One region of the Clostridium sp. Marseille-QA1073 genome, then DNA from elsewhere that is predicted to be linked to it. Evidence: a T-box and tRNA genes for the amino acid it is inferred to sense, from the RefSeq annotation. Region 1 holds a T-box; the other regions hold tRNA genes.
The links. A T-box is a leader RNA that pairs with one kind of tRNA and senses whether it is charged. The one in region 1 lies ahead of thrS (threonine--tRNA ligase), so its partner is inferred to be a tRNA-Thr.
Positions count from the first base shown of each region.

Region 2: it encodes a tRNA-Thr, which carries the amino acid that the T-box ahead of thrS (threonine--tRNA ligase) is inferred to sense. The anticodon was not compared.
Region 3: it encodes a tRNA-Thr, which carries the amino acid that the T-box ahead of thrS (threonine--tRNA ligase) is inferred to sense. The anticodon was not compared.

Region 1 covers NZ_JBSVQM010000012.1:14,358-21,273, reverse strand. Annotated here, with positions in the region: gene thrS (threonine--tRNA ligase) at 84-1,991, opposite strand; T-box leader at 2,101-2,311, opposite strand; T-box leader at 2,380-2,588, opposite strand; gene ACY1IQ_RS11990 (hypothetical protein) at 2,898-3,026, shown strand; gene ACY1IQ_RS11985 (SH3 domain-containing protein) at 3,045-4,229, shown strand; gene ACY1IQ_RS11980 (phosphatase PAP2 family protein) at 4,476-5,015, shown strand; gene ACY1IQ_RS11975 (sigma 54-interacting transcriptional regulator) at 5,291-6,916, shown strand, end outside.
Region 2 covers NZ_JBSVQM010000007.1:107,439-114,354, reverse strand. Annotated here, with positions in the region: gene ACY1IQ_RS08460 (DUF1858 domain-containing protein) at 125-310, shown strand; gene ACY1IQ_RS08455 (BaiN/RdsA family NAD(P)/FAD-dependent oxidoreductase) at 514-1,749, opposite strand; tRNA gene ACY1IQ_RS08450 (tRNA-Glu) at 2,129-2,203, shown strand; tRNA gene ACY1IQ_RS08445 (tRNA-Val) at 2,209-2,284, shown strand; tRNA gene ACY1IQ_RS08440 (tRNA-Asp) at 2,290-2,366, shown strand; tRNA gene ACY1IQ_RS08435 (tRNA-Thr) at 2,372-2,446, shown strand; tRNA gene ACY1IQ_RS08430 (tRNA-Glu) at 2,475-2,549, shown strand; tRNA gene ACY1IQ_RS08425 (tRNA-Val) at 2,554-2,629, shown strand; tRNA gene ACY1IQ_RS08420 (tRNA-Asp) at 2,636-2,712, shown strand; tRNA gene ACY1IQ_RS08415 (tRNA-Thr) at 2,718-2,792, shown strand; gene ACY1IQ_RS08410 (double-cubane-cluster-containing anaerobic reductase) at 3,353-4,498, shown strand; gene ACY1IQ_RS08405 (acyl-CoA dehydratase activase) at 4,514-5,275, shown strand; gene ACY1IQ_RS08400 (ATP-binding protein) at 5,298-6,284, opposite strand; gene ACY1IQ_RS08395 (DnaD domain protein) at 6,277-6,916, opposite strand, start outside.
Region 3 covers NZ_JBSVQM010000028.1:23,518-30,433, reverse strand. Annotated here, with positions in the region: gene ACY1IQ_RS18555 (PQQ-dependent sugar dehydrogenase) at 1-820, opposite strand, end outside; tRNA gene ACY1IQ_RS18550 (tRNA-Tyr) at 1,371-1,455, opposite strand; tRNA gene ACY1IQ_RS18545 (tRNA-Thr) at 1,464-1,538, opposite strand; tRNA gene ACY1IQ_RS18540 (tRNA-Val) at 1,557-1,632, opposite strand; tRNA gene ACY1IQ_RS18535 (tRNA-Tyr) at 1,639-1,723, opposite strand; tRNA gene ACY1IQ_RS18530 (tRNA-Thr) at 1,732-1,806, opposite strand; tRNA gene ACY1IQ_RS18525 (tRNA-Val) at 1,824-1,899, opposite strand; tRNA gene ACY1IQ_RS18520 (tRNA-Tyr) at 1,905-1,989, opposite strand; gene ACY1IQ_RS18515 (hypothetical protein) at 2,358-3,122, opposite strand; gene ACY1IQ_RS18510 (hypothetical protein) at 3,254-3,883, opposite strand; gene yyaC (spore protease YyaC) at 4,386-4,931, shown strand; gene mreB (rod shape-determining protein) at 5,302-6,330, opposite strand; gene spoIIID (sporulation transcriptional regulator SpoIIID) at 6,421-6,675, opposite strand; gene ACY1IQ_RS18490 (peptidoglycan DD-metalloendopeptidase family protein) at 6,836-6,916, opposite strand, start outside.

The DNA.
Region 1 (6,916 bases):
TAATTTTTAGGATATATTAAGTCTGTTTTAATCTTATTAACTATTAATGCTAAATTGAGGATAATTTTGTATAGCAAATTTTTCTATAACTCTTTACTATTTATTTCTTTAAGGACTTTCTCAATGAAATCGTCTATAGAAATATTCCCTTCTTCACCATTTTTACGACTTCTAACAGATACTTCCTTCTTAGAAGCTTCTTTTTCACCTACCACCAAAATATAAGGAATTCTTTCATTACGAGCTTCTCTAATTTTATATCCTATTTTTTCAGTACGTTCGTCCATTTCCACTTTTATGCCAAAGCTTTTTAATTTATTTATTATCTTTTCACCATAATTATTGTATTTTTCAGAAATAGGAAGAACTTTTGCTTGTATAGGTGAAAGCCAAGTAGGGAAAGCACCAGCAAAGTGTTCAGTTAGAATTCCTATAAAACGTTCTATACTTCCAAAGACTACACGATGTATCATAACTGGTCTATGTTTTTCACCATCTGAGCCTATATAATTAAGATCAAATCTTTCTGGAAGTTGGAAATCTAGTTGTATTGTACCACATTGCCATGTACGTCCTAAACAATCTTCGAGATGAAAATCTATCTTGGGGCCATAAAATGCACCATCACCCTCATTAACCTTATAGTTATATCCAAGTTCTATAAGAGCTTCTCTAAGAGCCTCAGTTGCTCTGTTCCATTCTTGATCACTGCCCATACTATTTTCTGGTCTTGTAGATAGTTCAACATGATATTTAAATCCAAATACTCCATAAACTTCATCAATTAGTCTTATTACTCCTTTAATCTCATCTTTAATTTGCTCAGGAAGCATAAATATATGAGCATCATCTTGAGTAAAGTTACGAACACGCATTAATCCGTGCAATGCGCCAGATAACTCATGGCGATGTACAAGACCTAATTCACCAATACGAAGAGGTAAATCTCTATAGGAGTGAAGACTTGTTTTATATACTAACATTCCTCCGGGACAGTTCATTGGTTTAATTGCATAATCCATTTCATCTATTTCTGTTGTGTACATGTTTTCTCTATAGTGATCCCAATGACCACTTCTAATCCACAAATCCTTATTTAATATAATGGGAGTGGAGATTTCTTTATAGCCTGCTTTTTTATGAATTTCTCTCCAAAAGTCTATAAGTGTATTTCTAAGTTCCATTCCTTTAGGTAAAAAGAAAGGAAAACCAGGACCTTCATCTAGCAATGTAAAAAGTTCAAGCTCTTTACCAAGTTTACGATGGTCACGTTTCTTAGCTTCTTCAACTCTTTCTAAATACTCATCTAAGTCAGATTTTTTAGTGAAAGAAGTTCCGTAGATACGAGAAAGCATTTTATTTTTCTCATTTCCTCTCCAATATGCACCAGCTATTTTTGTCAATTTTATAGCTTTAACATATTTTGTAGACATTAGATGAGGACCTGCACATAAATCTATAAATTCACCTTGTTTGTAAAATGAAATTATAGAATCTTCAGGTAAGTCATTAATTAATTCAACTTTATAAGGTTCATTCATTTCATTCATTAACTTAAGTGCTTCCTCTCTAGGAAGCTCAAATCTTTCAATTTTTAAATCTTCCTTAATAATTTTTTTCATTTCATCTTCAATTTTTTCTACATCTTCAGAAGTAAATGGTTTTTCTATATCAAAATCATAATAGAAACCATCTTCAATTGAAGGACCTATAGCGAGTTGAGCATTAGGATATAATCTCTTAACAGCTTGAGCTAGTATATGTGCTGTTGTGTGTCTAAAAGCATTTTTCCCTTCTACATCATTAAAAGTAAGAATGCTTAAATCACAATCTTTATCAACTATACAACGTAAATCTACAATTTTGTTATCAATAAATCCAGCAGTTGCTACTCTTGCAAGACCTTCAGAAATATCCTTAGCAATATCTAAAACTGATAATGAGTTTTCATATTCTTTTATTGAACCGTCTTTTAATGTAATTCTAATCATTTTTTGTTACCTCCTAAAATAATTGATAATTAATAATTATAAATAATTCTCATCAAAGCATGAGATTTTTTAAAAATAAAAAACTCGTCGCTTTTCTATAAATAATTAGAAAAGGGACGAGAGAGTATTCCCGTGGTTCCACCCAAATTGCATATCAATATTATAATATGCCACTTTAAAAAATTTTAACGGATTTATCCGGACTTTATTAGAGTCACTCAGAGGTGGTCTTCAACTGGTTCTATTTAAGAATACTTTCAGCTAATGTATTCTCTCTCTGTAAATGTAAGACAGTTTACTTTTCTCTTCATAGTGTTTTAATATATAATTTTTCATAAGCTATAAAAGCTTTATAAATAAAAAAACGCCTCTTTTCTATAATAATTAGAAAAGGGACGAGATAATATACCCGTGGTTCCACCCAATTTGCATATCAAAATTATGATATACCACTTTAAAATTTTAACGGATTTATCCGGACTTTATTAAAGTCACTCAGAGGTGGTTTTCAACTGATTCTATTTAAGAATACTTTCAGCTAATGTATTCTCTCTCTGTAAATGTAAGGCAGCTTACTCTTCTCTTCATTGCATTTATTATTTATTTAATAATATCATATGCATATTAAAATTTGTATATTATAAATATATATTTATAATATTATATCACTTATAAATTTCATGTCAATAACAATTTCCATGAAACATAATTAGCAAGCATATTATAAATATAGGGCTATAATAAAAATTTGTACGTAATAATTAAAATTACAAAATAATACTCTTTATATAAATTACAATCTTAAAGATATATCTATTTTAAGATTAATAAATATTAATCTACCATTAATGGTTTTATAATCCATTAAGAATTAATACAATATATAATAAAAATGTATATAAAGAGGTGAGTGTACTGTTTACTCAATTTTCTTCAAAAGTTGCTAGGGTTAAAACAGAAATGTTATATCCTGAATTTTGGATAAATAATAGTAATACTTCAAAGAGAATAATAATATGCGATGATGAAAGATAAAAATATAATGAAAGATCTATGAAAAGTAATATAATAGAGGATATATTTTTATTACAAAATTTTCTCGAAGAGAAAGAATTAAGGAACCTAATTTTATCTGTAAGTAAACCTCATTCTACAATTAGATATAAAAATGGTCTTATTTTAGAAAAAGAATATTTTCTAAAATTAAGTAAAAATTTAAATTTAGAAGCTATAAAAGAAAAAAATTTAATACGGTATGGGATGGTTACAAGAAGGTCACATATAAAATCTTATCCTACAGATGATAGAATTTTTAAAAATCCAAAGGATTATGACTTAGATAGATTAATGGAAACGGCGATTAATATTTGCGATCCTTGTGTAATTTTACATGAAAGTAAAGATAAAGAATGGTATTTTATAAAAACATATGGGTATAAAGGATGGATTAAAAGAAAAGATATTGCTATAGGAGAAAAGGAACCTATATTAAAATATACAAAAGCTAAGGAATTTTTAGTAGTTACAGGTAGAAGAATTTATACTGGATATAATCCTTTTGATGAAAGTATATCTATGATTCCTATAGATATGGGAGTAAAATTTTCATTAGTAAAAGAAGAAGATATTTTAGAAACTATTTATGATATGTATCCTTGCGGAAGTTATGTGGTATGGCTTCCAATAAGGTGTTATGATGGAAGTTTAAAGTTTACACAAATACTAATTTCAAGAAGCGAAGATGTATCTTATGGATATTTACCTTATACAGAAGAGAATATTATAAGGCAAAGTTTTAAATGCTTAGGAGAAAGATATGGATGGGGAGGAGAATTTTTTGGAAGAGACTGTTCCAGTTTAGTAGTAGATGTATTTAAGACTATGGGACTAATGCTTCCTAGAAATACATCCCAGCAAGAGAAAAAGGCAATAGGAATAACTAAGTGCATAGAAAATATGACTATTGAAGAAAAGAAAAAAGTATTGGATACGATGACTCCAGGATGTCTTATGTATCTAGATGGTCATGTTGTGATTTATTTAGGTAAATATCATGATGAGTACTTTATAATACATGACACTATAGGTTTTTATGTGTCTAGAATATGTAGTGAGAAAAAAGGAGATTTATACTATATTTCAGCTAAAGGAGTTGCAGTAACACCATTAACTTTAATTTATACTTCTGGTGGAGAGAATTATTTAAGAGCTATCAAAACAATAAAAATTTTTGGTTAACATAGTTAAGAATTTATAGTAAAATAATAATAATATATTTTACTATAAATTATATTAAAAATCTTAAAAAAATAACAAGCTAGTATGTTAGTATATTTCGCATCATGCTAGGGTGTCATAATCACTTATAGAATTACTATGAGTATAACTTGATGTCTTGTTTGATATAAAATATATTACATCTTTGGTTTATTATTTTCTTTCAAACACCTTATATGAGAATTTAAATGGGAGAAAAGATTAAATATGCTTAAGAATATTCATGCTATTGATAAAATACTAATTGATTTTATACATCATGGATTGAAGAATCCATTATTTGATAAACTAATGCCAATTATAACTCATTTAGGTGATGGAGGAGCTATATGGATAATTATATCTATAATATGCTTATTAAAAAAAGATTATAGACATATAGGACTTCTTTGTCTTAGTTCTTTATTATTAAGTACTATTTTAACAGAAGGTATAATAAAAAATGTGGTAGAAAGGGTTAGACCAATTATTAGGTATCCTATATCAGATCCGTTGATACACATACCTAAATCTTTTTCCTTTCCGTCAGGACACACTTCATCATCTTTTGCAGTAGCTACAATATTATTTATATTATTACCTCAATACAAAATAATTCCTATAGTGCTTGCTGTACTTATAGGTTTTTCAAGAATTTATTTATATGTTCATTATCCTAGTGATGTATTTGTAGGTATGTTAGTAGGAATTTTAAGTGCCTTTATTATACTTTTAGGGTATAATTTAATAAGAAAAGATAAAGTTTAAATAATTATTATGAATTTTGGAGGCTTAAATAAAATCGTGACTTTGTCACGATTTTATTTAAGTATACGAATTTATAAAATTTTATTTTTAATTTAATATAAAAATAAATTTTACTCAATTTTTTATTTTATATAAAACTAGCTTAAAGCTAGTTAAATTATTGTAATATTTTTAATTTTAATTTAAAAGTAATTAGTAGTATTGTATAGTAACTAAAGGACATAGATTTACTATATAAATGCTAATTGAATTTATAAGGGTGGTAGGAGAAGAAGATGAACATTGGGGAATTACTTTATAGAGTAAAAGATATAATGAATATAGAATTTAAAGAGGTTCTTTATAATGACACTGTTAAACAGGTTTTAGATATGATGATAGCACAGAATTTAGATGAAGTTATAGTAGTTAATGAAAAAAAGAAGTTAATGGGTATTTTTACTAGAAAAGATTTAGCAAAAATATGTACTGAGAAAAAAGATTTATTAGAAGATAAAATTATAAATTATGCTATAAAAGATGTAGTTACTATAAATCCCTATAAATTTGCAAGAGATGCAAGAGATATTATGATCTTAAATAATATTGGACGTCTTCCGGTAATGGAGAAGGATAAGATTATTGGAATAATAACAAACAATAATTTGAGAGATAGTTTTTATTTAAAAGTAGATGAGATATTTAATCTCCAAAATAATATTTTAGATAATATTCATGAAGCTGTATGTATTTGTGATATTAATGGAATAGTAACTTATTGGAATAAAAGTTCAGAAAAACTGTATAAGGTTAAAGCTAAGGATATTATTGGCTTGAAAGTTACAGAACATTTTAATAATCCGCTAATCCCTAAAGTGTTGAAAGAAGGAAAAGCTATAGAGAATATAAGGCATGAGCCTATGAAAGGAAAGTCCGTAATTTTAAGTGTAATTCCAATATATAACTCCAAGAAAGAAATGGTGGCAGTAGTATCTACAGATAGAGATGTAACAGAAGTTGTATCGCTATCAAGAAAATTAGAAAGCGCTAATGCTAAAGTAGAAATGTTAAGTAATGCCTATAATAAAGAAATTGCTAATAATTATAGTTTTTCTTATATAGGAGGAAAGAGTAAAAAGATAATTGAGGCCATAAATCTTTGTCAAAAAGTGGCACCAAGCTCAGCTTCTGTACTTATTACTGGAGAAAGTGGAACGGGAAAAGAAGTTTTTGCGAAAGCAATTCACGAAGCCAGTGGAAGAAATGGACAATTTGTTGCAATAAACTGTAGTGCTATACCTGAAAATCTTTTAGAAAGTGAACTTTTTGGCTATGTAGAAGGGGCTTTTACTGGTGCTACTAAAAAAGGGAAAATGGGAATGTTTGAATTTGCAAATAACGGAACTTTATTTTTAGATGAAATTGGGGACATGCCTCTTGGCATGCAAAGTAAACTTTTAAGAGTACTTCAGGATGGTGTAATATATAAATTAGGTAGCGGTAAGCCTATTTATACTAATGCAAGAATTATAGCAGCTACTAATAAAGATTTAAAAAAATCTATTAAAGAAGAAACTTTTAGAAATGATTTATTCTATAGATTAGCAATTGTACAAGTTGAGTTACCTTCATTAAGAGAACGGAAAGAAGATATTAAAGACTTAATTAATTTATTTATTAGCCAAGTATCAAAGAATGAGGGAATAGAGATAAAGGAAATAGATAATAGAATCTATAATATATTATCATCATATAAATGGGAAGGAAATATAAGAGAACTAAAAAATGTAATTCAAAGAATGGTTTTACTATCTAATGGAGAATGTATATCAGTAGATAGTATTCCAAAATATATATTAAGTTATGAAGATGAAAAATATTTTGTAAATAAAGATATTGATTTAGATGATAAATACAACTTA
Region 2 (6,916 bases), on a different contig from region 1:
ATTTGTGTTGTATAATAAAGTTAATCAATAAGGATAAAAAAAACATATAAGAAGATAATAATAAGGTATCTAAAATAAATGGTCAAAGATGCCTAATATATAATTAATGGAAGAGGTGTTATTTATGAAAATTACTAAAGATATGACAATAGGTGAGGTTGTAAGACAACATCCAAATTCTGTAGATGTATTAATGAGTTTTGGAATGGGTTGTGTAGGATGTCCATCAGCACAAGCAGAAACTTTAGAAGAAGCAGCTACAGTTCATGGATTAGATCTAGAAAAATTATTAGAAGCTTTAAATAAGTAAATATAAGTAAGCTAGTCTATAAGACTAGCTTTTTTACTTTTAAAGTTTGTTTATAGATTATAAATTCTTCACTCATAGAAAGAACTATTTTAAAGGAATAATATTATACCTATGTGAAGTCTTTTAGTCTTTTAGATATATATTTGGTTATCTTCTATAGTACTAGTTATTAATATCTATTTGAGCACAATAATTAGTATTTATTATGATTCTGACATTTTGAGGCTTTTGATTGCCACTGAGGCAGAACTCCATGCCCATTGAAGATTAAAACCACCACAATCTCCATCTACGTCTAATATCTCTCCAGCAAAATATAGATTAGGAACTATTTTTGATTGTAAGGTGTTCTCATCTACTTCTTTTGTATCTACACCACCAGCTGTAACTTGTGCATTATCAAAAGAGTTAGTACCACTTACTTTAAATGTCCATTCTTTTAATAAGGATAATAACGCTTCTTTTTCTTCCCATTCTAATGACCAACAAGGCTTATGTATATTATCAATATTAGATTCTTTAAGTATTATAGGAATAATTTTTTTGTTGATTATACCTATAAGGGCATCATGTATAGATCTATATGAATATGTTCCAAAATGATTTTCTAAAAATCTCTTTAATTCATCTTTTGAAAAATTACTCATCATATCAATTTTTAAAGATATATCTTTTCCTTTAGATAAATTATAAGAAGCAATTCTACTAAGTTGAAGGATAGGAGGGCCAGAAATACCATAATCCGTAAATAATATCTCTCCAAACTCACTTCTCCTTAATTTATTATCTACATATATATGTGCATTTCCATCAAATTTGACACCAGATAGTGCTTTTAACTTATTATGATTTAATTTAAGCTGCACAAGAGCTGGAATAGGATTTATTATATTATGTCCTAGTTTTTTAGCTAAGGTGAAACCAAAACCATCAGAACCAGTTTTAGGTGCGCTTTTTCCTCCTGTACAAAGTAAAAGCTTGCTGCAAACAAAGTTTTCTTCATTATTACAATTTATAATAAATTTGTTCTTATAATTTATTTCTTTTACTTTATGATTTAAATAAATAGGAACTTCCCTTTCCTCTAAAGCAAATCTAAAAACATCCAGTACAGAAGAAGCTTGCAAGGACATAGGATACATTTTATCACTATCTAAGGTAACTAAATACAAACCAATTGAATTAAAAAAATCTACGGTATTTTTTAATGTAAAGCTTTCAAAGACCTTATTAAAAAAAGTTTTATTTTCACTATGATACCTTAAAACATTTATGTTTTTATTGGTTATATTACACCTTCCATTTCCTGTTGTAAGAATTTTCTTACCTATTCTATCATTGCTTTCTAATATAGCTACATCTATGCCCAGGTCTTTTGCTATAATAGCAGCCATAATTCCTGAAGCACCGCCACCAACTATAATAAGGTCATGTTTCAAAATAAAATCTCCTTTCTAAAAAGAAAAAATAATGTTAAACTTATTATAAGTATTACTAATAAAACCATCAAGTAATCATCAATAAATAATTTATGGCATATTAGTCATAAATTATTTAATCCAGAATAGAATATATATTGTGAAGAAGTATATAAATTTATTTTAAAATTTTATAATAAATTTCAAATTATGACTTTTTTCTTAGAGAAAAGTGTCAGTAAAGTTGTTGATTTATCTAGGTTTATCATATTAAATGAGCTTTTATGATAAAAAGTGAAATTTTTTTTGAAAAATTGTTGACATTGTTAAGGATTTTAGGTATTATATTACTTGTCGGGTGTGCAGAAAGCACCGACCTAACAAAAGCAAAATGACATATGGCTCCTTGGTCAAGCGGTTAAGACACCACCCTTTCACGGTGGTAACAGGGGTTCGATTCCCCTAGGAGTCACCATTAGTGGTCGCATAGCTCAGCTGGGAGAGCATCTGCCTTACAAGCAGAGGGTCACAGGTTCGATCCCTGTTGCGACCACCACATATGGCCCAGTGGCTCAGTTGGTTAGAGTGCCGGCCTGTCACGCCGGAGGTCGAGGGTTCGAGTCCCTTCTGGGTCGCCATAATTGCTGGCATGGCTCAACGGTAGAGCAGCTGACTTGTAATCAGCAGGTTGTAGGTTCGATTCCTATTGCCAGCTCCATTTTATAAAAAATAAAAAAGTCGTCATTGGCTCCTTGGTCAAGCGGTTAAGACACCACCCTTTCACGGTGGTAACAGGGGTTCGATTCCCCTAGGAGTCACCATTATGGTCGCATAGCTCAGCTGGGAGAGCATCTGCCTTACAAGCAGAGGGTCACAGGTTCGATCCCTGTTGCGACCACCATAATATGGCCCAGTGGCTCAGTTGGTTAGAGTGCCGGCCTGTCACGCCGGAGGTCGAGGGTTCGAGTCCCTTCTGGGTCGCCATAATTGCTGGCATGGCTCAACGGTAGAGCAGCTGACTTGTAATCAGCAGGTTGTAGGTTCGATTCCTATTGCCAGCTCCATGAAAAACTTGAATGGAAACATTCAAGTTTTTTTCGTTATGAAGAAATACTATAAAAATAATCTAGAGATGAATTTCTTAAAACAAAATTTATTTTTAAAAAACTCCAAAAGCTTTAGCAGTAAAGTTTTGACCTTAATTCTTCATTTTTCATTCTTAATTTTTAATTCATAGAAAGAATTTTTGTTATTGAAATTAAAATCATGTATAAGTTAAATCTTTATTGTGGAACCCTATATTTAATATATCTATAGATAAGTGTATAATCATTGAAAAACAAAAATTCACAATTATCAAAATATATGTTAACATTAACTCAAGACGAAGTTGGTTATAGTCGTTTATCCTTTAATTAAAATTTTCCTTTTGTATTTAAAAGCTCAACTACATATAGTTGAGCTTTTAAATTGTAATCAAAAATAACTGGTAAAAGATTTAGTATTAATAATTTTATTTCATAAAAAAACAGTAAAACTATTAAAGCTACAGATATTAAAGTTCAAGTGTTTATAAAGACTAGATAATATTTTACTCATATATTATATATTTGGAGGGTTTGTAATGAATAATTTACCAAAAAACTTTGAAGAGTTTAATGAAACAAGAAGAAATGGCTTTATTAAAGTTAAAGAGTTAAAAGATAAAGGACAAAAGGTAGTAGGTACATTTTGTACTTTTGCACCAGTAGAGGCTATATATGCAGCAGGTGCATATCCAATAAGTCTTTGCGCTGTTAGTGAAGAAACTATTCCAGATGCGGAAAAACATTTACCTAAAAACTTATGTCCACTTATAAAAGCAAGCTATGGATTTGCATTAACGGACAAGTGCCCATATACATATTTTTCAGATTTAATAGTAGGAGAAACTACTTGTGATGGAAAAAAGAAAATGTATGAATATCTAGAAGAAATAAAACCACTGCATGTTATGCAATTACCTCAAAACACTAATAGAGAACATGCTCTTAAAGTATGGAAAGAAGAAATTAAATATTTTATGGAAAGACTTGAAGATCAATTTGATGTTAAAATAACAGAGGAAGCACTTAAAGAAGCAATTAAAATTCGTAACGAAGAAAGAAATGTGTTAAAAGATCTTTATTCATTAGCAAAATTAAATCCAGCACCAATAAGTGGATTACAACTTCATAAAATAATAGATGCAACTCACTACACTTTTGATAAAAAAGAACAAAATAGAATGTTAAGAGAAACAATAGAAGACATAAAAGCTAATTATGATGCAAAGAAAGATACTTATAAAAATGGACCGAGAATATTAATTACTGGTTGTCCTATAGGCGGAGTAGCAGATAAAGTTTTAACTGCCATTGAAGAAAGTGGTGGAGTAGTAGTTTGTTTTGAGAACTGTTCTGGAATTAAAGAAAAAATTAGGCTGGTTGATGAAACAAAAAATCCAATTGATGCATTAGCAGAAAAATATTTAAGTATTCCATGTTCAGTTATGGCACCAAATGATGGTAGACTAGATTTAATCAGCCAGCTAGTTAATGAGTTCTCAGTTGATGGTGTTATAGATATAACATTACAAGCTTGTCATACTTATAACGTTGAGACTCATAGAATTAAGAAGTTTGTGAATGAAGAAATGAAAATACCATATATGAATATAGAGACAGACTATTCTACTTCAGATATTGGACAACTTAAAACTCGTATGGCTGCATTTATTGAAATGCTTTAAAAGGAGACGATAAGTGTGTACTATATAGGAATAGACATAGGCTCTACTGCTGCTAAGGTAGCTATATTTGAAGATGATAATTTAAAAGATACTTTTGTTATGCCTACAGGATGGAGCAGTATTGAAACATCAAAGGCCATAGATGAGAAATTAAAATCTATGTGTATATATGAAGAAAATAGAAAAGTAGTGGCGACTGGATATGGAAGAGTTTCAGTACCTTATGCACATAAGTCAGTAACGGAAATAACCTGTCATGGTAAGGGAGCGTCATATCTTTTAGGGGAAGATTGTACTGTAATTGATATAGGTGGACAAGATACTAAAATCATAACTGTTAAAGATAATATGGTTACAAATTTCATAATGAATGATAAATGTTCTGCAGGCACAGGAAGATTTATTGAAATTATGTCTAATATATTATCAGTAGATATAGAAGAATTATGTAATTTAGCTTCCAAGGGAGGAAACACTACAATAAGTTCAATGTGTACTGTTTTTGCAGAGTCAGAAGTTATAAGTCTTATAGGAAGTGGGAAAAAAAGAGAGGATATAGCATTTGCAATTATTGACTCAGTAGTTACAAAGGTATCTTCATTGTGTAAAAAGCATGATGAAGGAGAAAAATATTTTTTAACTGGTGGTCTATGCGAATGTGACTATATTATAGAAAGTCTTTGTAATAAGTTAAATAGTGAAGTAAAATCAGATAAATTAGCTAGATATGCTGGCGCAATTGGTGCAGCAATATTAGCTAAAAAAATAAAAAATTAAAATAAAAAAGGTAACATAATTTTTATGTTACCTTTTTTATTTTAGATTTTTTTAATATTCTAATATCATTTCCATAAAATTTAAAAAGACTAAAATTACCGAATAATCTTGAAGTAAATCTTTCAGAATAAACATCTGATAATTCGCTTAATGCATAATTAGTGGAGATAAGCATTTTCTTTTGCTTTAAAAGCTTTGTATTAAGTAAATTAAAAAGCTCTTTTTTAGAGAAATCTGAGATTTGCTCTGTACCTAAGTCATCAATTATAAGCAAATCACAATTTATAAGACAGTCTTCCATATTACTGTTGTTATTAAATTTAACTTCTTTTAAAGCAGAAATTAAATCATCAGAGGTTTTGTAAACTACAAAATACCCATTCTCAATAAGTTCTTTAGCAATACAATGAGATAAAAAAGTTTTGCCAGTTCCTGAATTACCGTAAAAAAGTAAATTATCTTCAATATCATTAAAGTTTTTTATAAATTCTACAGCTCTTTCGTAGTTACGTTCCATATTTGATCTAGAACTGACCTTTTCATTATTATTTAATTTATTACTAAAATAATTTATGTTAAAGTTATTAAAGTTATTTTTATTAAGTAAATGCTTTAAATCTGAGTTATTGTAATAAAGTTGAACTAAATATTGTTTATAGCAACTACACTTATCTATATAGATATATCCTGTGTCCTTACATTTATTACATCTATACTTTAACGCTAAGTAATTAACGTCATATCCATTAGAAGCCAATAGTTCACCTTTTTTCATTCTAAGATCTATAATTTTTTCTTTTATAGAATCTATAAAGGTTTCCTTGTTATCCATAGATTTTATTGCAGCCAAGGATAATTTCAAAGAAAGTTTTTTTATTTCGTCCTCTATTGCTATAACCATAGGTAATTTTTGTTCAATTTCTTCTTTTCTTAACTTTAAAGCATCTTCTTCAGATTTACGAATATCTTCATAAATTTTCATTATTTCAGAATGATGTTGTTTAATCATTATTATCCCATCCTAGTAATTGTTTCTCTAATTCTTCAAAGTTATAAGATCTTTGTTCATAATTGTTGAAGGTGCCTTTATTTGATAAATTGTTGTTAACTATAGGCTTATGAGTTAATTTCTTTCTATCTTTCTTTTCTATATCCTCTAAAGTTGAAATTCCATCTCTAAACCAGCTATTTAATATTCCATCTATATATTTAAAGTCTGCTCTATTAAGCCTTTCAAAACATATGTCGCAGGACTTATATATAATATCTAAAGGAAATTTATAAACTGTTAACCATTTGGTAAGCATTTCTTCTTGAGGCTTCATAATCTCCGGTGTATTAATACCTAGATATTTTAAAATTTTTCTTATGTTAACCCATTTATCTTCGTGTTTTTTAATGAAACTTTGAGCATCTTCAACAGTTTGAATTTTATCATCATGCCATGCCATGGCAATTTTTTCAAAATATCTGTAATCAACCTTACCTTTAGATATACAGTATTGTATTAAAAGAAGTATTAATTCAGGTGAAAAGTTAAAATCTTTTTGCCATCCTAAATATATTTCAATTTCTTTAGGAGATAAGGTTCTTCCTATAAGTTTTTCTATATCTTGAAGCATATCCTTAATTGAATTGTTA
Region 3 (6,916 bases), on a different contig from region 1:
CTTCTCCACTGTGTATTAAAGGTTTTTGTGTTACAACTTCTTCGGATTCTTCATTTCCTTGAACGAGAGGCCACCCATAATTGGCTCCTGGTTGTATAATATTTATCTCATCATGTCCTATCTGTCCATGGTCTGATTCATATAAGATATCTTTTGAATTCCATGCTAAGCCTTGAGGATTTCTATGCCCTAAACTATAAACAGGTGAATTAATAATTGGATTATCTGCTGGGATACTGCCGTCTGATTCTATTCGCAGTATTTTTCCTGCTTTACTTGTTAAATCTTGTGCTAACATAGAATTTCCTGCATCTCCTGTTGTTATATATAATTTCTGATCTGGTCCTATCTTTATCCTTCCTCCATTATGAATTTGTCCACCAGGGATTTTATCTAGAATAATCCGGTCAATGGATGCCTTATTATTTTCTTCAATCAATCTTACAACACGATTATAAATTTGATTACCTTCTACATATGAATGCATAACATACATATAATTGTTTTGTGAATAATTTGGGTCTAGAACAATACCCATTAACCCTCCTTCCCCCTGACTTATAAAGGGTGCACCAAATGTAATGAGTGGCTGAGTATTAAGTTTGCCATCTTCAATCACTCTAATTGTTCCAGACCGCTCCGTAAAATACACTTTTCCTTCATCGCTTATTGCTATAGCCCAAGGTATATATAGATTTTCAGCGATAATTTCAATTTCATAAGGAAATTCATCTGATGTGACTACATTAACTTTGGCATTAGTTACATTACGACTACGTAATATAATATTAGACAAAACATTGTAAATCGTTTCTCTCATACTATTATCCTCCAAACTTAAATAAATCCATATCTAAATACATACTTTAATTATATTAGGAGATATTTATTTTAATGCATTATTGGCCACGCCTTAAAATGATCAAAAACAGTAGGGATAAATTAATGCTTTCATATTAATAAATTAATCTAAAGATTTCACGTAAAAAGCTATTATAAGCATCCAATATGAAAACTTAAAATATACTCTGAAAAATAATTTTTCTAAAAATAGCTTAAATCTTTAGAAATTAATGATTAACAATTAATAATGAAGAATTTATGAAAGAATTCACTAGAGATGAATTTCTTAAAATAAAATTTATTTTATTTTAAGAAATTCCAAAAGCTTTAGCAAAAGAATTTTTGTTATGGAAGTAAAATCATATATAAGTTAAATTTTTATTGTGGAACCCTATAATATAACACCAATATACAAACAGTAAAAAATGCAGTAGCCTTATGACTACTGCGTATGAAAGCATGATTATTTACAAAATAAAAGCTACATTTGAGCTCTCAAAATAAGAGAACAAATGTAGCTTTTGACTTGGTGGAGGAGGACGGATTCGAACCATCGAAGCGAAACGCAACAGATTTACAGTCTGCCCCCTTTGGCCACTCGGGAACTCCTCCATATATTATGGAGCTGGCAATAGGAATCGAACCTACAACCTGCTGATTACAAGTCAGCTGCTCTACCGTTGAGCCATGCCAGCATATTATACAATTTTCAATGGTGGTCGCAACAGGGATCGAACCTGTGACCCTCTGCTTGTAAGGCAGATGCTCTCCCAGCTGAGCTATGCGACCATAATTTGGTGGAGGAGGACGGATTCGAACCATCGAAGCGAAACGCAACAGATTTACAGTCTGCCCCCTTTGGCCACTCGGGAACTCCTCCATATATTATGGAGCTGGCAATAGGAATCGAACCTACAACCTGCTGATTACAAGTCAGCTGCTCTACCGTTGAGCCATGCCAGCATATTATAAATTTCTAATGGTGGTCGCAACAGGGATCGAACCTGTGACCCTCTGCTTGTAAGGCAGATGCTCTCCCAGCTGAGCTATGCGACCATAATTGGTGGAGGAGGACGGATTCGAACCATCGAAACGAAACGTAACAGATTTACAGTCTGCCCCCTTTGGCCTCTCGGGAACTCCTCCACGTTATAAAACTGACTATTAAAGTAGAACTTAGACTTATTTACTACAAATTAGCTATTCTACTATCAAGAAATGTCAGCATTTTCACAAGTTCTTCAGAAAAAACCCTTAGAACATTGACAAGGAATAGTATATAATTTTATAACTATTTTTTCAAGTTTTTTTTATACCATTTTCAGTATTTATGCTTTATTATCTCCATTTTTCTTATTTTTACTTCATATTTCACCCAACTACAATTATTGTTTTAATTATATATGATTTCTTCCAACACTAAAGATTCAGCTAAATAACGTGCATCAAAGTTACTCAATACACGCTATTTACTCATATATGATATTAGTATATCTTATATATTAAACTAAAGTCTATTCCAAATCATCTTTGTTCTTCATATTTAAAGCAACTGCTTTCATATTTGAAAAGAATGAATCATCTTTAAAAAACTTTTCATATTTTTCACAAGCTTCTATACAATGATCATATTGATCAGTAGATAGATAAACTGTTATTAAATCTTTAATATGGTGTAATTGCGGAGTTACAAATAATAAATCGTCTAAAAAAATATCTGTTTTATGGTTTAATACTTTATTTGTAAATACAGCAAATAAAAGTATTCCTGATATCCAAACATATTTTGCTCCCATAGCTCTAAACTCATTAATATCCCATCCACTTAAATGTTGTTCTGCATCATTACCATAGCATTCATCTTGTTTATAAAAAATATATGGTGTTGATATTATAACACTATCTGCTGTCTTAAAACATAATTCTAGTAGCTTTTTCCCATCTGATTTTTTCAAATGCTCTATAACATCTGCAAGTACTATTAGATCATATTTAGGAAAATCTTTTTTACTTAAAATATCGATTGCATTACCAATATATATATTATCATAAATATAACCATGTATTGGCGTAATATATTTTTCATATATTTCTATTCCATCTATTAATATATTCCAAGGTGCATATCCACCATCATTATTCTCTCTTAAATCTAAATATTCTCTAACTAAAAATCCTATCTTACCAAATCCAACTCCTATTTCTAGTATAGATTTAGGTTCTAAACTATAAATTGCAGGAATTAAATTTGACACTGAAACTAAATTACTAGAAGGCATATAACCAACTCCTAAGATATTTTAAATTCTTCTAGTTATAATATAGATTTCAAAAATAAAAATGTTACCTTAGCCTTAGAAAATACTAAAATGTATTTAAATTATTATTTTTAAGGAGTTTGCTATATAAATTAATCAGCATTCTCTACGGTATCCATATCTATGAATTTTCTCGCTATTTTCTTAACTTCATAAAGCTCTTTTTCTGATAAGTAGTTTTTTAATACATCTAAGCTCTTTCTTACTCCTATCTTTTGATTTTTATATTGCAGATAATCGCTAATTTTATTCTGTTCCTCTTTTGGTATCTTATCACTCATAGAAAAAAGCTTCACTTTATCATTAATAGATAATGCTGTTTCAATTTCTTCTGGTGGTATTTTTATTACTGAATTTTTTTTCCTCTGCTCAATATTATAAGAATCGAATTCTCCTTCTACTATTACTTCTGTACTATCATCAACTTCATCTAAAAATAGTTTTGTATTTAAATCTCTGTCACTAATTTTACTTCTATTATTGTCTATTTCAATATTTTTTTCTAATTTTTCTTCTTTTAAATCTTTTTCTTTATGTAGCTCATTTAACTCATTCTTTTTATGAATACCAAAAGTTTGATCATTATCTATCGCTACGCTCTCTCTATTAAGCATATTTGATACTATCTCTTCATCTCTTTTATCTGTAGCATAAAATTTTAAAATGCATATAGTAAATATAGTATAAAGAATAACTATAAAAGAATAGATCTTTCTTTTCATTACATCACATCCTTGTAGTTAAAATATCTTTTATAATTCTTTACCTAAAATTTAACAAATATACATTTATTACGATGTAATCTTTAGCAGTTCCAATGGCAGTTAAAAACATGTTTTAAATGTTTGTATTTTCGATTATTAGTTTTTCTTTTAATTTCTTTACTTTCCTATATATCTCTATATTTTTATAAAATTCAATAATTACTATATATCATTTAGCATATATATTTTATTAAGACTATTGTATATCAATGTATAAAGTTCTTTAACATTATTTATTTATAAATTTATTGATTCCTCTTTAATATTTAGCAAATGTATCTATAAAATTCTAAGATAAATATTTAAAATCTTTAAATAATATTAAATTTAAATATAACTTTTTTTATTAAATAGGATGTTAAGATACTTATTTCTATAATTTATACTTTTAATTTTTAATTAATTAAAATACACATTATTTAAATTATAATTATAAATAATTAATTAGGAGGTGTAATAGGTGACTAGAGTGAAGACACATTATGACAGTCCCTTAGCCTATTATAATTTAGCAAATTTTATTAAAGACTATTTGGATGAAAATACTATTATTATTTGCATAGGAACTGATAGATGCATAGGGGACTCTTTAGGACCTTTAGTAGGAACTTTTTTAAAGGAGAAACAGTTCCCACTACCAGTTTATGGTACCATTTCAGAACCTATTCATGCCTTAAATCTTGAAAGTAAGCTATCTCAAATAAAAATTAAACATCCTGATGCAAAAATAATTGGTATAGATGCTTGCTTAGGTCCTTTTTCCAGTATAGGAGAAATACAAGTAAGAGATTTCCCTATAAACCCTGGAAAAGGTGTAGGAAAACAACTTCCTCAAGTAGGGGATATATCTATAATTGGAATTGTAGATTCTAGTGAAGATACTGAATTATTTACAAATAGAAATATAAGACTAAATCTAATAATGCAGTTATCTAAAGTAGTAACTCGCGCACTAATACACTCTTATTATTTAGTTTTTAACGAAGAAATTTCAAAAGAATCATAAAAAAGTTCTCTCTAATTTTAGAGAGGCTTTTTCACTTTAATCTACAGTATTAAAATAAAGATTATAGTTATTTAAACTTAAAAACTCACTAAAAAACTACAAAATAAAGTAGAATTTAGAAAAAAAACTTTTAAGATTTCCTCATCTTACTAATTAAATAATGCATTTAATCTTCCCGTACATCATTTTCTTATACCTTCCTTCTACGATATTCAGCCTTTAAACAGTAAATTTTACTAATTCTATTTCTATTAATTATCTTGGTTAAAGAATTTTTGTAAATAAGAATGATGGAACTTTATTAATAAAGTTAAAATTAAAAGGACATACTTTAGGGTATGTCCTTTTAATAACTAACTTTTATATTAAATTAATAAAATGATAAATCTTCTCCACTGAATGAGTCATCCATTTTATCTATGAAGTCTAAAGCTTTTCCAGTTCCTAGTGCAACACAAGAAACTGAATCTTCAGCTACATATACAGGAACTTTAGTATAATCTTGTATTAGCTTATCTAATCCATCTAGAAGTGCCCCACCACCAGTCATAACTATACCCTTTTCAGCTATATCAGCTGCAAGTTCAGGTGGAGTTTTTTCTAATACTGCATGAGTACATTCCGCTATAGCTGCTACTGCCTCTCCTAGAGCCTCTCTCATTTCTGTTGAATTAACAACTATATTTTTGGGAAGTCCTGTAATAAGGTCCCTTCCTCTTATTTCCATACTTATTTCTTCTTCTTTTTTATAGGCAGAACCTATATTAATTTTTAAATCTTCAGCAGTTCTTTCACCGATCATAAGCTTATGCTTCTTTCTTATATAGCGAGTTATTGATTCATCAAAATTATCACCGGCAACTTTGATTGATTCTCTAACAACCATTCCGCCTAGTGAAATAACTGCGATATCTGTGGTACCTCCACCAATATCAATTACCATATTTCCACTTGCCTTTGAAATATCAAGACCTGCACCTATTGCTGCAGCTAAAGGCTCTTCTATTAAATGAACTTTTTTTGCACCAGCATTTCTTGCTGCATCTTCAACTGCTCTTCTTTCAACTTCTGTAGCTTCACAAGGAACACAAATTACTACCCTTGGAGCTGATTTCTTATTTCCACAAGCCTTTCTTATAAAGTGTTCAAGCATTTTTTCTGTTACATCATAATCTGAAATTACTCCATCTCTTAGTGGTCTAATTGCCACTATATTTCCTGGAGTTCTTCCTATCATTTTTCTAGCTTCTTCTCCAACTGCTAAAACTTTATTTGCATTTTTGTTTATGGCAACTACTGAAGGCTCTTTTAAAATAACACCTTTTCCTTTAATATACACAAGCACTGTAGCGGTACCTAAATCTATACCCATGTCTGTCCCCATTCCGAAAAAAAACATCTTAAAATTCACTCCTGCTCTTTCGTATTTTAATATATACAGACTTATAATAAAAATCTTTTATATTCTCTTATTATAATACGAAATATTTTATCCTTCAATCGTTTTGTATTTCATCTTTGTGGCCTTACCGCCTCTTATGTGCCTTTCAGCTTTGTTCAAATCCAAAATATTTTTTGCCTCTTCAGCAATCTTTGGATTTATCTTGGGTAGTCTTTCTGTCATATCCTTGTGTATAGTACTCTTACTTACCCCAAATACTACAGCTGTTTTTCTAATAGTAGCTTGAGATTCAATAATATATTTTGCAACCTCTAGTACTCTATCTTCGATGTAGTCTTTCAAAGTGTTACCTCCTTAACCCTTCTATATTTATAAATATGCTAAAAATTTGGTTTAAATTACTTTGTTATCAGTCATTTTCCGACATAATCGGAAAATGACTAATATTTAAGTTAGTTATGAACTAATATTTTTCACTTAAGATAAATGGTTAACTAAATAGTTATTTTTTATAACTAACAAATTTAGCTGGATCTACATTTTTTCCGTCTTTTAATACTTCAAAATGTAAATGTGGACCATA